Regions from separate parts of the Streptomyces sp. NPDC057010 genome, predicted to be linked through region 2. Evidence: riboswitches for the same ligand, from Rfam matches in the RefSeq annotation. Region 2 holds a riboswitch; the other holds the start of a gene.

Region 1 (6,911 bases), on a different contig from region 2:
GCAGCCGCAGATAATTCTCCGGATCGAAGAACATCTGGGTGATGGCGTAGTCGGCGCCGGCGCGGCACTTGTCCACGAAGTGCCGGATGTCCGTGTCCCAGTCCGTCGAACGCGGGTGCATCTCGGGGAAGGCCGCGACGCCCACGCAGAAGTCCCCGGACTCCTTGACGAGCCGGACGAGGTCCGCGGCGTAGTGCACGCCCTCGGGGTGCGCCATCCACTCGCCCATGGGGTCGCCCGGCGGGTCTCCGCGCAGGACGAGCATGTTCCGGATGCCCGCGTCGGCGAACTGCCCGATGACGTTGCGCAGCTCGGCGACCGAGTGGTCCACGGCGGTGAGGTGCGCGACGGGGGTCAGCGTGGTGTCCGCGGCGATCTGCTGGGTGGCGCGGACGGTGCCGCCCCGGGTGGAGCCGCCGGCCCCGTACGTGACGGAGACGAAGCTCGGGGACACCGCTTCGATCCGGCGGAGCGCGTTCCAGAGGTTGCGCTCGCCCTTCTCGGTCTTCGGGGCCCAGAACTCGAAGGAGTACGAGCGCCCGGACGCGAGGAGGTCGCGGACCGTGTGTGCGCGGTCCGACCAGGTGGAAGAGGTGCCGTGGGCCATACGGGCAGGTTAGACGGGGGTCGGCGGGCGTCGAAGCGGCGTCCATCTTTTGGACACGTTTTTGGACAGATGCCGCCCGGACGAACGCCGTCCGGGCGCGTCCCGCCGTCCTAGGCGAGGCGGGCGCGGACGCGCTTGGCCAGGTCGGCGGCGGCCGCACCGGGGTCGGTGGCCTCGGTGAGGGCGCGGACGACCACCACGCGGGTGGCTCCGGCGTCCAGCACCTCGTCCAGATTCGTGGCGTCGATGCCGCCGATGGCGAACCAGGGCCGGTCCTGCTCCAGGGAGGCCGCGTACCGGACCAGCCCGAGGCCGGGGGCGTAGCGGCCGGGCTTGGTGGGGGTGGGCCAGCAGGGGCCGGTGCAGAAGTAGTCCACGCCGGGCTCGGCGACGGCCGCGTCGACCTCGGCCTCCGCGTGGCAGGAACGGCCGATCAGCACGCGCTCGCCGAGGATGGCGCGGGCGGCGGGGACCGGGATGTCGCCCTGGCCCAGGTGCAGCACGTCGGAGCCGATGGCGTGGGCGACGTCGGCGCGGTCGTTCACGGCGAGGAGCTTGCCGTGGCGGCGGGCGGCCTCGGCGAAGACCTGGAGGTGTTCGAGCTCCTCGCCGGCCTCCATGCCCTTGTCGCGGAGCTGGACGATGTCCACTCCGCCGGCCAGGACGGCGTCGAGGAATTCGGAGAGGTCACCCTGCTTCTTACGGGCGTCCGTGCACAGGTAGAGCCGGGCGTCGGACAGCTGCTGCATGGGTGTACCCCCCGTGATGGAGGCGGTGTACGGACCCCGGGGGCCCGTACACCGCGGTGGAGCGGATGCGGATCAGGTCAGAGGGCGAGCGCCTGGGCGCGGCGCTTGACCTCCGTGCCGCGATTCTCGCTCAGCGCCTGGGCGGGGGTGCCGGGCAGGGTCGGGTCCGCCGTGAAGAGCCACTCCAGGATCTCCTCGTCGGAGAAGCCGTCGTCGCGCAGCACGGTCAGCAGACCGACGAGTCCCTTGACGACCTTGTCGCCGTCGATGAAGGGGGCCGGTACCTGCAGGGAACGGTTCTCGCCCCTGCGTACGGCGATCAGCTGCCCTTCCTTGACCATCTGGCGGACCCGGGTCACCTCGATGTCGAGCATCTCCGCGATGTCGGGGAGGTACAGCCAGGAGGGGACTAGGGCATCGATCTTTGCGTCAATCTCGGTCACGGGCACAAGCCTGCCACCTCGGATCGGCCGCCGGTACCCGAGCCGCCCCGTCCGGGTCACGGGGGGCCGGGGGCCGCCCTGGGGCTCAGCCGCATCCAGCCTCGCCGGCGTTTGAGGCGCGGGTCTGGGCAGAGCCCAGGAAACGGAGAAGGGGCGGGGCGGGGACCGGCTCCGCGCAGCGGCCCCCGACCCCGCCCCCTGTCCGGAGCCGCTACGCCGCGGCCGACTTCAGCGGGACCGCCGGGTCGGCGACCTTCGACGGGTCCACCGCCACGCCCGTCTCGATGAGCTTGCGGCCCTGCGCCACGTCGCGCGGGCGGCCCACGGCCAGGACCGCGACCAGGGCGCCGTCGCGCAGCCAGCACACCGACCAGGTGCGGTCGGCCGGGTCCCCGCGCCAGAGCATGGTGTCGGCGCCGGCGTGGTGGCCGGCGTACTGGACGAAGCGCCCGAACTGGTCCGACCAGAAGTACGGGACCGGGTCGTAGACCTGGACCGGCTCTCCGGCCAGGATGTTCCTGGCGACCGCGCGGGGCCCCTGGAGCGCGTTGTCCCAGTGGTGCACGAGCAGCCGCTTCCCGTACCGCCCGGAGGGGAAGGAGGCGCAGTCGCCGACCGCGTAGACCCCGGGCAGCGAGGTGCGCAGGTACTCGTCGGCGACGACCGCGCCGTCGGGGCCGAGCTCCACGCCGGTCCCGGCCAGCCATCCGGTGGCGGGGCGGGCACCGATGCCGACCACCACGGCGCCGGCGGGCAGGGTGCGCCCGTCGGCCAGCAGGACCCGGCCCTCCTCGATCCCGGCGACCTTGGCGCCGGTGATCAGCTCGGCGCCGGACTCCGCGTACCAGCCCGCCATGGACTCGGCGACCTCGGCGGGCATCACCCCGGCCAGGACCCGGTCCGCGGCCTCGACCACGGTCACCGCGCAGCCGGCCTCGCGGGCGGCGGTGGCGAACTCGGCGCCGATCCAGCCCGCCCCGACGACCACCGTCGAGGGCGCCTCGGCGAGGACCGGGCGCAGGCGCGCCGCGTCGTCCAGGGTGCGCAGCAGGTGTACGCCGGGAACGCCGCCGGTGCCGGGGAGGGTGAGCGGTTCGGCGCCGGTCGCCAGGACGAGGATCCCGTACGGGACCGGGCCCGCCTCGGTGTCCAGCTCGCGGTCGGCGGCCCGCAGGCCGGTGACCTCCGTACCGAGCCTGAGCTCGATGCCGAGCCCTTCGAAGTCCACGTCGAAGGCGGAGTCCTCGGCCTTGCCGAGCAGCACCGCCTTGGACAGCGGGGGCCGGTCGTAGGGCTGGTGGGGCTCGGCGCCCAGGAGGGTCACGGGGCCGGTGAAGCCCTGCTCCCGGAGGGCGACCGCGGTCTGCACCCCGGCCATTCCGGCGCCGACGATCACCACGCCGTTCTCGGTCTGTTCCATATGCATGATCATCCGCACAGCCTAATCATCTGACGGTCCGTCAGGAAGAGGTGCCCCTTACCCGCCGTCCGCGGCGGGGTTAGTCTGGCCACCGTACCTATCGCGGGAGTCCGGGCGCACCGGGCTGAGAGGGAGGCTGGCCGGCCTCCGACCGTACGAACCTGATCCGGGTCATGCCGGCGAAGGGAGGGGCTGGACGCCCATGCACTCATCCCAGAAGGGATCCGGACGAAACGGATCCGACGTCCTCGTCATCGGGGGCGGCATCATCGGCCTGGTCACGGCCTGGCAGGCGACGCGGCGGGGGCTGCGCACCGTACTCGCCGACCCGGCGCCCGGCGGCGGAGCCGCCCAGGTCGCGGCCGGCATGCTCGCCCCCGTCACCGAACTGCACTACGGCGAGGAGTCCCTGCTGGGCCTCGGCCTCGCCTCCGCCGAGCGCTACCCGGCGTTCACCGCCGAGCTCGCCGACGCGAGCGGCGGCATGGACATCGGCTACCGCGCCTGCGGCACCCTCGCCGTCGCCCTCGACGCCGACGACCGGCTCCACCTGCGCGAGCTCCACGCCCTGCAGCGCCGCTGCGGCCTGGAGTCCGAGTGGCTCACCGGCCGCGAGTGCCGCCGCCTGGAGCCGATGCTCGCCCCGGGCGTCCGCGGCGGCCTGCGCGTGGACGGCGACCACCAGGTCGACCCCCGCCGGCTCGCGGCCGCCCTGCTGGCCGCCTGCGAGGGCGCCGGGGTGACCCTCCACCGGGCGGCCGCGGAACGGCTGCTCGTCACCGCCGACCGGGCCGCCGGCGCGGTCCTCGACGACGGTACGGAGCTGCGCGCCGACCAGGTGGTCCTGGCGGCGGGCTCGCTCAGCGGCCGGCTGGCGGGCGTACCGCCGGAGGTCACGGCCCCCGTACGGCCCGTCAAGGGACAGGTGCTGCGGCTCACCGTGCCCGCCGCCTACGCGCCGTTCCTGTCCCGCACGGTACGGGCGGTCGTGCGCGGCAGCCACGTCTACCTGGTGCCGCGCGAGAACGGCGAACTCGTCATCGGCGCCACCAGCGAGGAACTCGGCTGGGACACCACGGTCACCGCGGGCGGGGTCTACGAACTCCTGCGCGACGCCCACGAGCTGGTGCCCGGCATCACCGAACTCCCCCTCACCGAAACCCGGGCGGGACTGCGGCCCGGCTCCCCCGACAACGCCCCCCTGCTGGGCCCGACCGACCTGCCGGGCCTGCACCTGGCCACCGGGCACTACCGCAACGGGGTGCTACTGACCCCGCTCACGGGCGAGGTCATGGCGGAGCTGCTGACCACCGGCGAACTGCCGGACGTCGCGCGCCCCTTCACCCCCCGCCGGTTCTCCGCCGCACGACAGGAGTCGTTCGCATGACTGTCCTCTTTCCCGGGTCCGGGTCCGGGTCCGCGTCCGACTCGGTCTCCATCACCGTCAACGGCGAGGCGCGCGAGGTCGCGGACGGCACCACGCTCGACGCGGTGGTCGCCACGCTGACCACGGCCCCCTCGGGCGTGGCCGCGGCGCTCAACGAGACCGTGGTCCCGCGCAGGCAGTGGCCGGCCACGCCGGTGGACGAGGGCGACCGGGTCGAGATCCTGACCGCGGTCCAGGGAGGCTGAGCGGCATGGCAGACGACCTCTTCACCCTCGGCGACCGGACCTTCTCCTCCCGGCTGATCATGGGCACGGGCGGGGCGCCGAGCCTGGACGTCCTGGAACGGGCCCTGGTCACCTCCGGCACCGAGCTCACCACCGTGGCGATGCGCCGCCTGGACCCGACGGTCCAGGGCTCCGTCCTGTCGGTCCTGTCCAAGCTGGGCATCGCCGTCCTCCCGAACACCGCGGGCTGCTTCACGGCGGGCGAGGCCGTGCTCACGGCCCGGCTGGCCCGCGAGGCGCTCGGCACCGACTGGATCAAGCTGGAGGTGGTCGCCGACGAGCGGACCCTCCTGCCCGACGGCGTCGAGCTGCTGGACGCCGCCGAGATCCTGGTCGACGAGGGCTTCACGGTCCTCCCGTACACGAACGACGACCCGGTGCTCGCGCGCAAGCTGGAGGACGTCGGGTGCGCGGCGATCATGCCGCTCGGCTCGCCGATCGGCTCCGGCATGGGCATCCGCAACCCGCACAACTTCGAGCTGATCGTGGAGCGGGCGGGGGTCCCGGTGATCCTCGACGCGGGGGCCGGCACGGCCTCGGACGCCGCCCTGGCCATGGAACTGGGCTGCGCGGCGGTGATGCTGGCCTCGGCGGTGACCCGCGCCCAGGAGCCGGTCCTGATGGCGGCGGCGATGCGCGACGCCGTCTCGGCGGGCCGCCTCGCCCACCGCGCGGGCCGCATCCCCCAACGCCGCTTCGCCCACGCCTCGTCCCCGACGGACGGCCGGGCGACCCTGGACCCGGAGCGACCGGCGTTCTGAGGGGGCGTACGGGTTCCCGCACGGGCGGGGCCCCCGCCCCGTCTCACCGCCTCGGCGGGGCGGCGGCTGCCCACCTGCCGAGCGGGGTCGGTCACCTCCGCATCGCGCTCAGCCAAGCCGACCGGCAGGTCGGGACGGCGGAGTTCGGGACCCGATCACCCGGTACCAGGGAGGGTTTGGGGGTTTCCCGTCAGTCTCATCGTCCTTCCGCGTCGGCCCGGCCTGTCAAGGGCGCTCCTCCTTCGTCGTCGCGTCGCTTCGCGATGGCCTACGGCCACCCTTGACAGACCGACCCGCCACGGAAAAACGAAGACCGACGGGAACCCCCCAAAAGAACGGTCCACGGGTCCCACGCATCCACACGAGCAGCGCCAGAGACCCAATCCCCCGCTCCCGAGCCCAGCCCACCCACACCAAACACCCGCCAGAACCACCCCGGGAGCGGCGGGCGCGTCAGATCGCTACGCGCTCCTCACGTCTCAGCGTCCGCCGCCCGTCCGGGGCTGGTCCAACCCGCACCAAACAGCGGCGACAAGCACCTCGCGGGGCGGTGGGCGCATCAGATCGCTACGCGCTCCTCGCATCTCAGCGTCCGACGGCCGTCGGGAGTTGCTGGGGGCGGGTGACTCAGACTCCGACGATGTGCACTCGGCTGCCGCAGAGTTTCGTCATGTCGTCGACATCCGACGTCAGGAGGACTACGGGGCGTCGTTGCCGCAGTGCGGCCTCCGCGACAGCTGCGTCGATCGCGTACTTGTGACCGTGGAGCCCCGTCTCCATCAGGAGCGCCGAGGCTGCTCGTGCCTCCTCGTCACCTACGGAAACCACCCGCACACCGGAAAGGATCCAGTTCAAACGAGCCTTGTCGGTCCGCGCATGCACTGCCTCGATGATCGTGAGTGCGCAGAGCACGACCTCCATGCCACGGCTGCGTGCTTCGGCGACGAGGGCCACGACGGGCTCCTCGTCGTTGAGCAGCTTTGACAAGCCCTCGCTGTCCAGAAGCAGGGTGCCTTCGCGGGTCAGCTTGCGGCGGGCCATTCGTCGCCTTCCGCGAAGATCTCGTCGAATACGCGCCGGGCTGCCTCTTGGGATTCCGGGGTGAGAGGTCCGCGCCGCAGCTCATAGTCAGCCAGATACTCGTCAAGGATCTGGCCCCTCAGCTCCCGCTCGACCGCCGCAGTGACGAACGCGGAGAACTCACGCTTGCCCACCCGCGACCGAATCGCCTCAGCCGTCCCTTCGGGCAACGAGAGACTC
Region 2 (6,911 bases):
GGAGGTCAGGAGGGTCCGCAGGTGTACGGCAGCGCGAGGTGGTGGAGGGGTCGATGACTCAGGGGGCCGGTCAGGGACCCGCGATGCGGACGGACACGCTGCGGGACTTCCGGGTTCCGGTCACCGAACCCGCCCCGTACTCCGTATCCACCGGGCATCCCGGTGAGGCCCCCGTGTACGGCGAGTACCCGGCGTACTACGACGAGGGGGCGCCGGCCGTGCCCCCGCAGCCCGGCTACGCGCCCCAGGCGAGCACTGCGCCGCCCGCCGAGCCCGGTGCCGCCCCGAGCCCCGCTCCCGTCGCGCCCGAAGACGACCTCGACGGCTACACCCCGACCCAGCGCGACCTGCCCGTCATCGGCCGCGTCGCCCCCGGCGGCCCCGGCGACACCGTCCAGGTCCAGTACGTCCCCCAGGACCCGGCGGTGGGCGGCCCCGGCCCGCTCTACGTCGTCGGCGACGTCCACGGATACCTCGACGAACTCGTCACCGAACTCCACGCCCAGGGCCTGATCGACGCGGAGCGCCGCTGGTCCGCCGGCAACGCCCGCCTCTGGTTCCTCGGCGACTTCACCGACCGCGGCCCCGACGGCATCGGCGTGATCGACCTCGTCATGCGGCTGTCCGCCGAGGCAGCGGCCGCAGGCGGCTACTGCAAGGCGCTCATGGGCAACCACGAGCTGCTCCTCATCGGCGCCAAGCGCTTCGGCGACACGCCCGTCTCCTCCGGCGCCGGGACCGCCACCTTCCAGGCCGCCTGGCTCCTCAACGGCGGCCAGCGCACCGACATGGAGCGGCTCCAGGACGTCCACCTCCAGTGGATGTCGCGCCTGGACGCGGCCGTCCTGGAGGAGGGCCACCTGCTGCTCCACTCCGACACCACGGCCTACCTCGACTACGGCGACTCCATCGAGGACGTCAACGACACCATCCACGAGCTGCTCAACCGCAACGACGCCGACATCACCTGGGACCTCTTCCGCAAGTTCACCAAGCGGTTCGCCTTCCGCGACGAGGAGACCGGCCCGCAGGCCGTACGCGAACTGCTCGGCACCTACGGCGGCAGCCGCGTCGTGCACGGCCACAGCCCCATCCCGTACCTGCTCGGCGAGGTGGGCACCGAGGACGGCGACGAGGCCCGCGGGCCGGAGGCCGTGGACGGCCCCCACGTGTACGCGGACGGACTCGCCATCGCGATGGACGGCGGGGTCACGATGGCGGGCAAGCTGCTCGTCGTGCAACTTCCCTTGAACGACTGAGGATTGTCACCAGGGGGGTATTTCCGCAAAGCCCCTGTCAACCTGCGGTGTGGGCGCTCTACCATCGCTCTATCCGTAGCAGGCTCTCCTCCGTTTGTGCCGGCGCCCGGGTCTACGCGGGCAAACCGGCTTGTACGGAGCATCGGGGGATGCACATGACCAGCGCTCCGCACCTGCTGACCGAAGACCGACCCGAGTTCGACCGGCTCCTCGACGAGGCGCTGCGCACCGCACACGAGCGGCCGGAACTCGCCGCCCTCGGCGAACGACTGAACACCGAACAACTGCGCACCATGGCCCTGGGCGCCAGCGCCCTGCTGACGGCCGCGGCCGCCGCCGAGTACGACCGCTACGTGAAGCTCCGCGAGGAGCGGCGCGACGAGGTCCTGTCCACACCCGCAGCCGGGGTCGAGGAGGGCGACGGCGGTCAGGGCAGCGCCGGCGCCGGTGTCAGCGCCGTGGTCGCGGTCCTCGCGCCCGTCCTGGCGGGCACCGCCATGCTGATCTTCCTGCTGGTGGGCTACATCCTGAAGATGATCGAGCCCGAACCGGCCTTCGCCGACACCATGCTGACGGCGGGCTGGCTCTTCGGCGGACTCACCGCGGCCGCCCTGCTCTGCGCGGTGGTGGGGCTGCTGGTGACGGCCGTACGCAACAGCGCGACCGAGGTGGCCGCGGACGAGTACGAGGCGATACCCGACGACGTCGCGCAGGCCCGGGAGGCCTGGCGGCGCGCCCTGCTGGAGCGCGGGATCATGCCGTTCCTGCGGGACGCCCTGGCCGAGCCGAACACCGGCCCGGCCCTGCCGCCTCCGCGCGGACGCGGGGGCCGGATGCCGCATCTGGGCTACACCGCGCCTGATTTCACCAGCCCGGGGTCCTCGTCAGAGGGGCCCCGGCCCGGCTATACCCCGCCGGACTTCACGAGCCCGGACTTCGGCGGCCCGGACCACCGGCCGGACTGAGGTCCGGCGGCGCTCCCCCGACCGCCGGGCACGACCCGCACGCCGTCCCGCACAGCGGACGGGCCCGCGACTCCCCCCTCGGTGTCGCGGGCCGGCCCGTGCGCGGGAGGCCGTGCGTCAGTCGGCCAGCGGCAGGTAGACGCGGTTGCCGGAGGCCGCGAACTCGGCGGACTTCTCCGCCATGCCCGCCTGGATCTCCTCCGCCTTCAGGTCACCGCCGTGCTCGCGGCGGATGTCCTGCGAGATCTTCATCGAGCAGAACTTCGGACCGCACATGGAGCAGAAGTGCGCGGTCTTGGCCGGCTCGGCGGGAAGGGTCTCGTCGTGGAACTCACGGGCCGTGTCCGGGTCGAGGGCCAGGTTGAACTGGTCCTCCCAGCGGAACTCGAACCGCGCGTCCGACAGCGCGTCGTCCCACTCCTGGGCGCCGGGGTGCCCCTTGGCCAGGTCGGCGGCGTGTGCCGCGATCTTGTACGTGATGACGCCGGTCTTGACGTCGTCCCGGTTGGGCAGGCCCAGGTGCTCCTTGGGCGTGACGTAGCAGAGCATCGCGGTGCCCCACCAGGCGATCATCGCGGCGCCGATGCCCGAGGTGATGTGGTCGTACGCGGGCGCGACGTCCGTGGTCAGCGGGCCGAGCGTGTAGAACGGCGCCTCCTCGCAGATCTCCTGCTGGAGGTCGATGTTCTCCTTGATCTTGTGCATCGGGACGTGGCCCGGGCCCTCGATCATGGTCTGGACGTTGTGGCGCTTGGCGATCGTGTTCAGCTCGCCCAGCGTCTTCAGCTCAGCGAACTGCGCCGCGTCGTTGGCGTCCGCGATGGAGCCGGGGCGCAGGCCGTCACCCAGCGAGTACGTGACGTCGTACGTCGCGAGGATCTCGCAGAGCTCCTCGAAGTTCGTGTAGAGGAAGTTCTCCTTGTGGTGCGCCAGGCACCACGCGGCCATGATCGAGCCGCCGCGCGAGACGATGCCAGTCTTGCGGCGGGCGGTCAGCGGCACGTACGGCAGCAGCACGCCGGCGTGGACCGTCATGTAGTCGACGCCCTGCTCGGCCTGCTCGATGACCGTGTCCTTGTAGATCTCCCAGGTCAGGTCCTCGGCCTTGCCGTCGACCTTCTCCAGCGCCTGGTAGAGCGGCACGGTGCCGATCGGGACGGGGGAGTTGCGCAGCACCCACTCGCGGGTGGTGTGGATGTTGCGGCCGGTGGAGAGGTCCATGACCGTGTCGGCGCCCCACTTGGTCGCCCAGGTCATCTTGTCGACCTCCTCCTCGATGGAGGAGGTGACCGCGGAGTTGCCGATGTTGGCGTTGACCTTCACCAGGAACCGCTTGCCGATGATCATCGGCTCGATCTCCGGGTGGTTCACGTTCGCGGGAAGCACCGCGCGACCTGCGGCGATCTCCTCGCGGACGACCTCGGGGGAGACGTTCTCGCGGATCGCGACGTACTCCATCTCCGGGGTGATCTCACCGCGGCGGGCGTACGCGAGCTGCGTGACGGCGGCGCCGCCACGGCCCCGGCGGGGCTGGCGCGGGCGGCCCGGGAAGACCGCGTCGAGGTTCTTGAGCCCGCCGCGCGGCGAGGTGTGCTTGATCCCGTCGTCCTCGGGGCGCACGGGACGGCCCGCGTACTCCTCGGTGTCGCCGCGACCGATGATCCAGTTCTCGCGCAGCGGCGCGAGGCCACGGCGGACGTCGGTCTCGATCTGGGGGTCGGTGTACGGCCCGGACGTGTCGTAGAGCGTGACGTCCTTGCCGTTGGTGAGGTGGACCTGGCGGACCGGCACCCGGATGTCGGGGCGGGAGCCCGCCACGTACCCCTTGTGCCAGCCCGGCTGGCGCTCGGTCTGGCCGTCGGCGTTCTGGCTGACGGCAGGCGTGCGTGCGTCCTGAATGGTCATGAGACCTGATCTCCCTACGCCGGCATTACCCGGTAACAGGTTCGGCGGTCGACGCAGCCTCTTCCCTTACGCATTACTAGTGCGTACGGTGATCAGCGCCCTCTCAGCCCGGTGCTCCGAGCTCCCGCGTTGTGCAAAGGTGCCCCCACGCTAGCGTCATCTATGGCGTGCTGAACAGTGGGCCCCCTCATCTCTTGCGATGATCTGCCGGTGACGTCCTCGCCGCAGCCCCCCAACGAGCCCAATGACCACACCGGCCACACGGGTCACGAGCACCCAGGTCAAGGGCATAGTCACGGGCACAGTCATGGGCACGGCCACGGTCACAGCCATGGCCACGGCCCGGCGGCCCCCGTCTCGAAGCACCTGCGCAAGGTCATCGCGGCCGTACTGATCCCGTTCGCCGCTGCCGTCTTCATCGGCATGGCGGTGCTCTGGCCGGGCGGCGCACCCGCCCACGAGCGGACGGGGGTCGGCTTCGACCGGCAGACACAGCAGGGCACGGTCGTCTCGCTGGAGCGTGTCGACTGCAAATCGGTGAACGCCTCACAGGTTCCGCCCACCGGCGACACGTCCACCCCCGAGGGGCGCGAGGCCCTGGCCGCGCAGACCGGCGAGTGCAAGAAGGCCACTGTCGAGGTCGGCACCGGCCCGGACAAGGGCCGCACGTTCGTGGAGATCGTCCAGCCGGGCGCGCCACGGCAGTTGACGAAGGGCCAGGGCGTCGTGGTCGCGTACGCGCCGGACGCCCCCCGCGACCTCCAGTACTCGGTGATCGACGTGAACCGCAAGTTCCCGATGGCGCTGCTGGCCGGCATCTTCGCGGTCGCGGTCGTCGTCGTCGGCCGGATGCGGGGGCTGTTCGCGCTGGTCGCGCTGGTCATCAGCTTCGGCGTGCTGACCCTCTTCATCCTCCCGGCCATCCTGCAGGGTTCGAACCCGCTCGTCGTGGCGGTCGTCGGGGCGAGCGCCATCATGCTCATCGCCCTGTACATGTGCCACGGGCTCACCGCCCGCACCTCGGTCGCCGTCCTCGGCACGCTCGTCTCGCTGCTGCTGATCGGGCTGCTGGGCTCGCTGTTCATCGGCTGGGCGTTCCTCAGTGGCAACACCGACGACAACACCGGGCTGATCCACGGGCTCTACCCGGACATCGACATGAGCGGTTTGCTGCTCGCGGGCGTGATCATCGGATCGCTCGGCGTGCTCGACGATGTGACGGTCACCCAGACGTCAGCGGTCTGGGAACTCCATCAGGCCGACCCCTCGATGGGGCCCCGGGCGCTCTACAGGGCGGCCATCCGGATCGGCCGCGACCACATCGCGTCGGTGGTCAACACGCTGGTGCTGGCTTACGCGGGCGCGGCACTGCCTCTGCTCCTGCTGTTCTCGATCGCGAACAGCAGTATGGGTTCCGTGGCCAACAGCGAGCTGGTGGCGGAGGAGATCGTACGGACGCTCGTGGGCTCGATCGGCCTGGTGGCCTCGGTTCCGGTGACGACGGCACTGGCCGCGCTGGTCGTCTCCGCAGACCGGCCGGGATCCCCGGCCGCAGTTCCGGCCTCGGGACCGGTCCGCGGCGGCCGGGGCCGGCGGCGCAAGCGCTGAATGGCGTTCCGAAGGGGTGGGGCCGGCGGGCGCTGCCGGTCAGGTCGTGCGCGGTGCCGGCCCGTGAGGGGGCGGGACGTGTCGCTCAGCGCGTCGGCACGCTGAGCCGGTCGTCCGTGGTGCGGTAGTGCCTCGGTGCGGTGGTGGTGCCGTGGTGCGGTGGTGGTTCAGCCCGCGTTCTGTTCGTTCTGCTGGGATTCGGCGAGGATCTTGCCGAGAGCCTCGTCGAGGTTCTCTTCGAAGTCGCCGAGGTTGCGCTCCTGGCCGAGCGGCACGAGCCGGTCGGTCCGGTCGAGGAAAGCGACGAGCGGAGCCGCGCTGGCGCGGAACAGGGCCCGGTCGCCACCGACCTGGAGACGGATGTGGACATCGGACAGCTCCTCGGGATCGGTCGGGGCGATGTGCACATCGCCGTCACCGCACGGCTTGTTGATGCCGTCGAGGAGGAGTTCCCGGCCGAACGCCCAGGTCACGGGCGCATCTCCGGGAAGGTGGAAGGTCAGGCGAACTGCGTAGGGGTCACGAGCGTCGTACCGGAGTTCCACCGGAATCCGGAACGAGAGCTCCTCGGAAACGAGGAAGCTCATCATGACCTCTGCCTGTACCGACTCGCGCATTGCCTACCCCGCTGTGTTGGAAGTGGCCAGGAATGATCCCCCAAGGCCCTCTTGACAAGAGTGGTGGAAGCGCTAGCAGATCACAAGGAGTGAGTTTTCAGATACTGATAGAGAAGGAGAGGGTGCTCAACAGCGCGCCTACTTCACTCCGTAGCCGATCGACCACATACAGCAATCGATCCGCCTGGTGTGCGGGAAGAGAAATCGCCATGGTTGCGGCGGTATCGCCCGCGGTGATGGGAATGGCGGCACAGACTGTGCCAAGGGCATATTCCTGGCGTTCGGTTACAGGCTGCATCCGCTCGAGGGAGCCGATCCGCTGTTCCAGGGAGCGCATGTCCCGCACGGTATAAGGGGTGATGGCCTCGACCGGATGACGGTCGTAATGGTCCCTGCGCGCCTTCTCGTCGAGCTGGCCCAGCAGGCACTGCCCGATGGCGTGTGCATGACCGGTCTCACGGAAGTCGGCCCACTCCTCGCAGGCCGGGTTGGCCGGGGTGTCCGAGACGCCCACGACCTCGATCTCACCCTCGCGGTAGACCGCGAAGTAGACGGGG

Evidence for each region. Region 2 has a riboswitch for thiamine pyrophosphate ahead of thiC (phosphomethylpyrimidine synthase ThiC). Riboswitches for the same ligand answer to the same signal wherever they lie in the genome.
Region 1: linked by a shared signal. The riboswitch ahead of thiO (glycine oxidase ThiO) and the one ahead of thiC (phosphomethylpyrimidine synthase ThiC) in region 2 are both predicted to bind thiamine pyrophosphate.

What each region holds. Positions count from the first base shown of each region.
Region 1 is NZ_JBHUSC010000040.1:9,599-16,509, forward strand. Features, by position in the region: gene metF (methylenetetrahydrofolate reductase [NAD(P)H]) at 1-607, opposite strand, end outside; gene thiE (thiamine phosphate synthase) at 718-1,356, opposite strand; gene ACFTXQ_RS26985 (Rv2175c family DNA-binding protein) at 1,434-1,799, opposite strand; gene ACFTXQ_RS26990 (NAD(P)/FAD-dependent oxidoreductase) at 2,011-3,225, opposite strand; TPP riboswitch at 3,312-3,424, shown strand; gene thiO (glycine oxidase ThiO) at 3,422-4,606, shown strand; gene thiS (sulfur carrier protein ThiS) at 4,603-4,851, shown strand; gene ACFTXQ_RS27005 (thiazole synthase) at 4,857-5,651, shown strand; gene ACFTXQ_RS27010 (DNA-binding protein) at 6,279-6,692, opposite strand; gene ACFTXQ_RS27015 (hypothetical protein) at 6,674-6,911, opposite strand, start outside.
Region 2 is NZ_JBHUSC010000002.1:270,347-277,257, reverse strand. Features, by position in the region: gene ACFTXQ_RS03835 (metallophosphoesterase) at 39-1,259, shown strand; gene ACFTXQ_RS03830 (hypothetical protein) at 1,409-2,224, shown strand; gene thiC (phosphomethylpyrimidine synthase ThiC) at 2,342-4,129, opposite strand; TPP riboswitch at 4,124-4,267, opposite strand; gene ACFTXQ_RS03820 (YibE/F family protein) at 4,340-5,737, shown strand; gene ACFTXQ_RS03815 (SsgA family sporulation/cell division regulator) at 5,905-6,354, opposite strand; gene ACFTXQ_RS03810 (IclR family transcriptional regulator) at 6,452-6,911, opposite strand, start outside.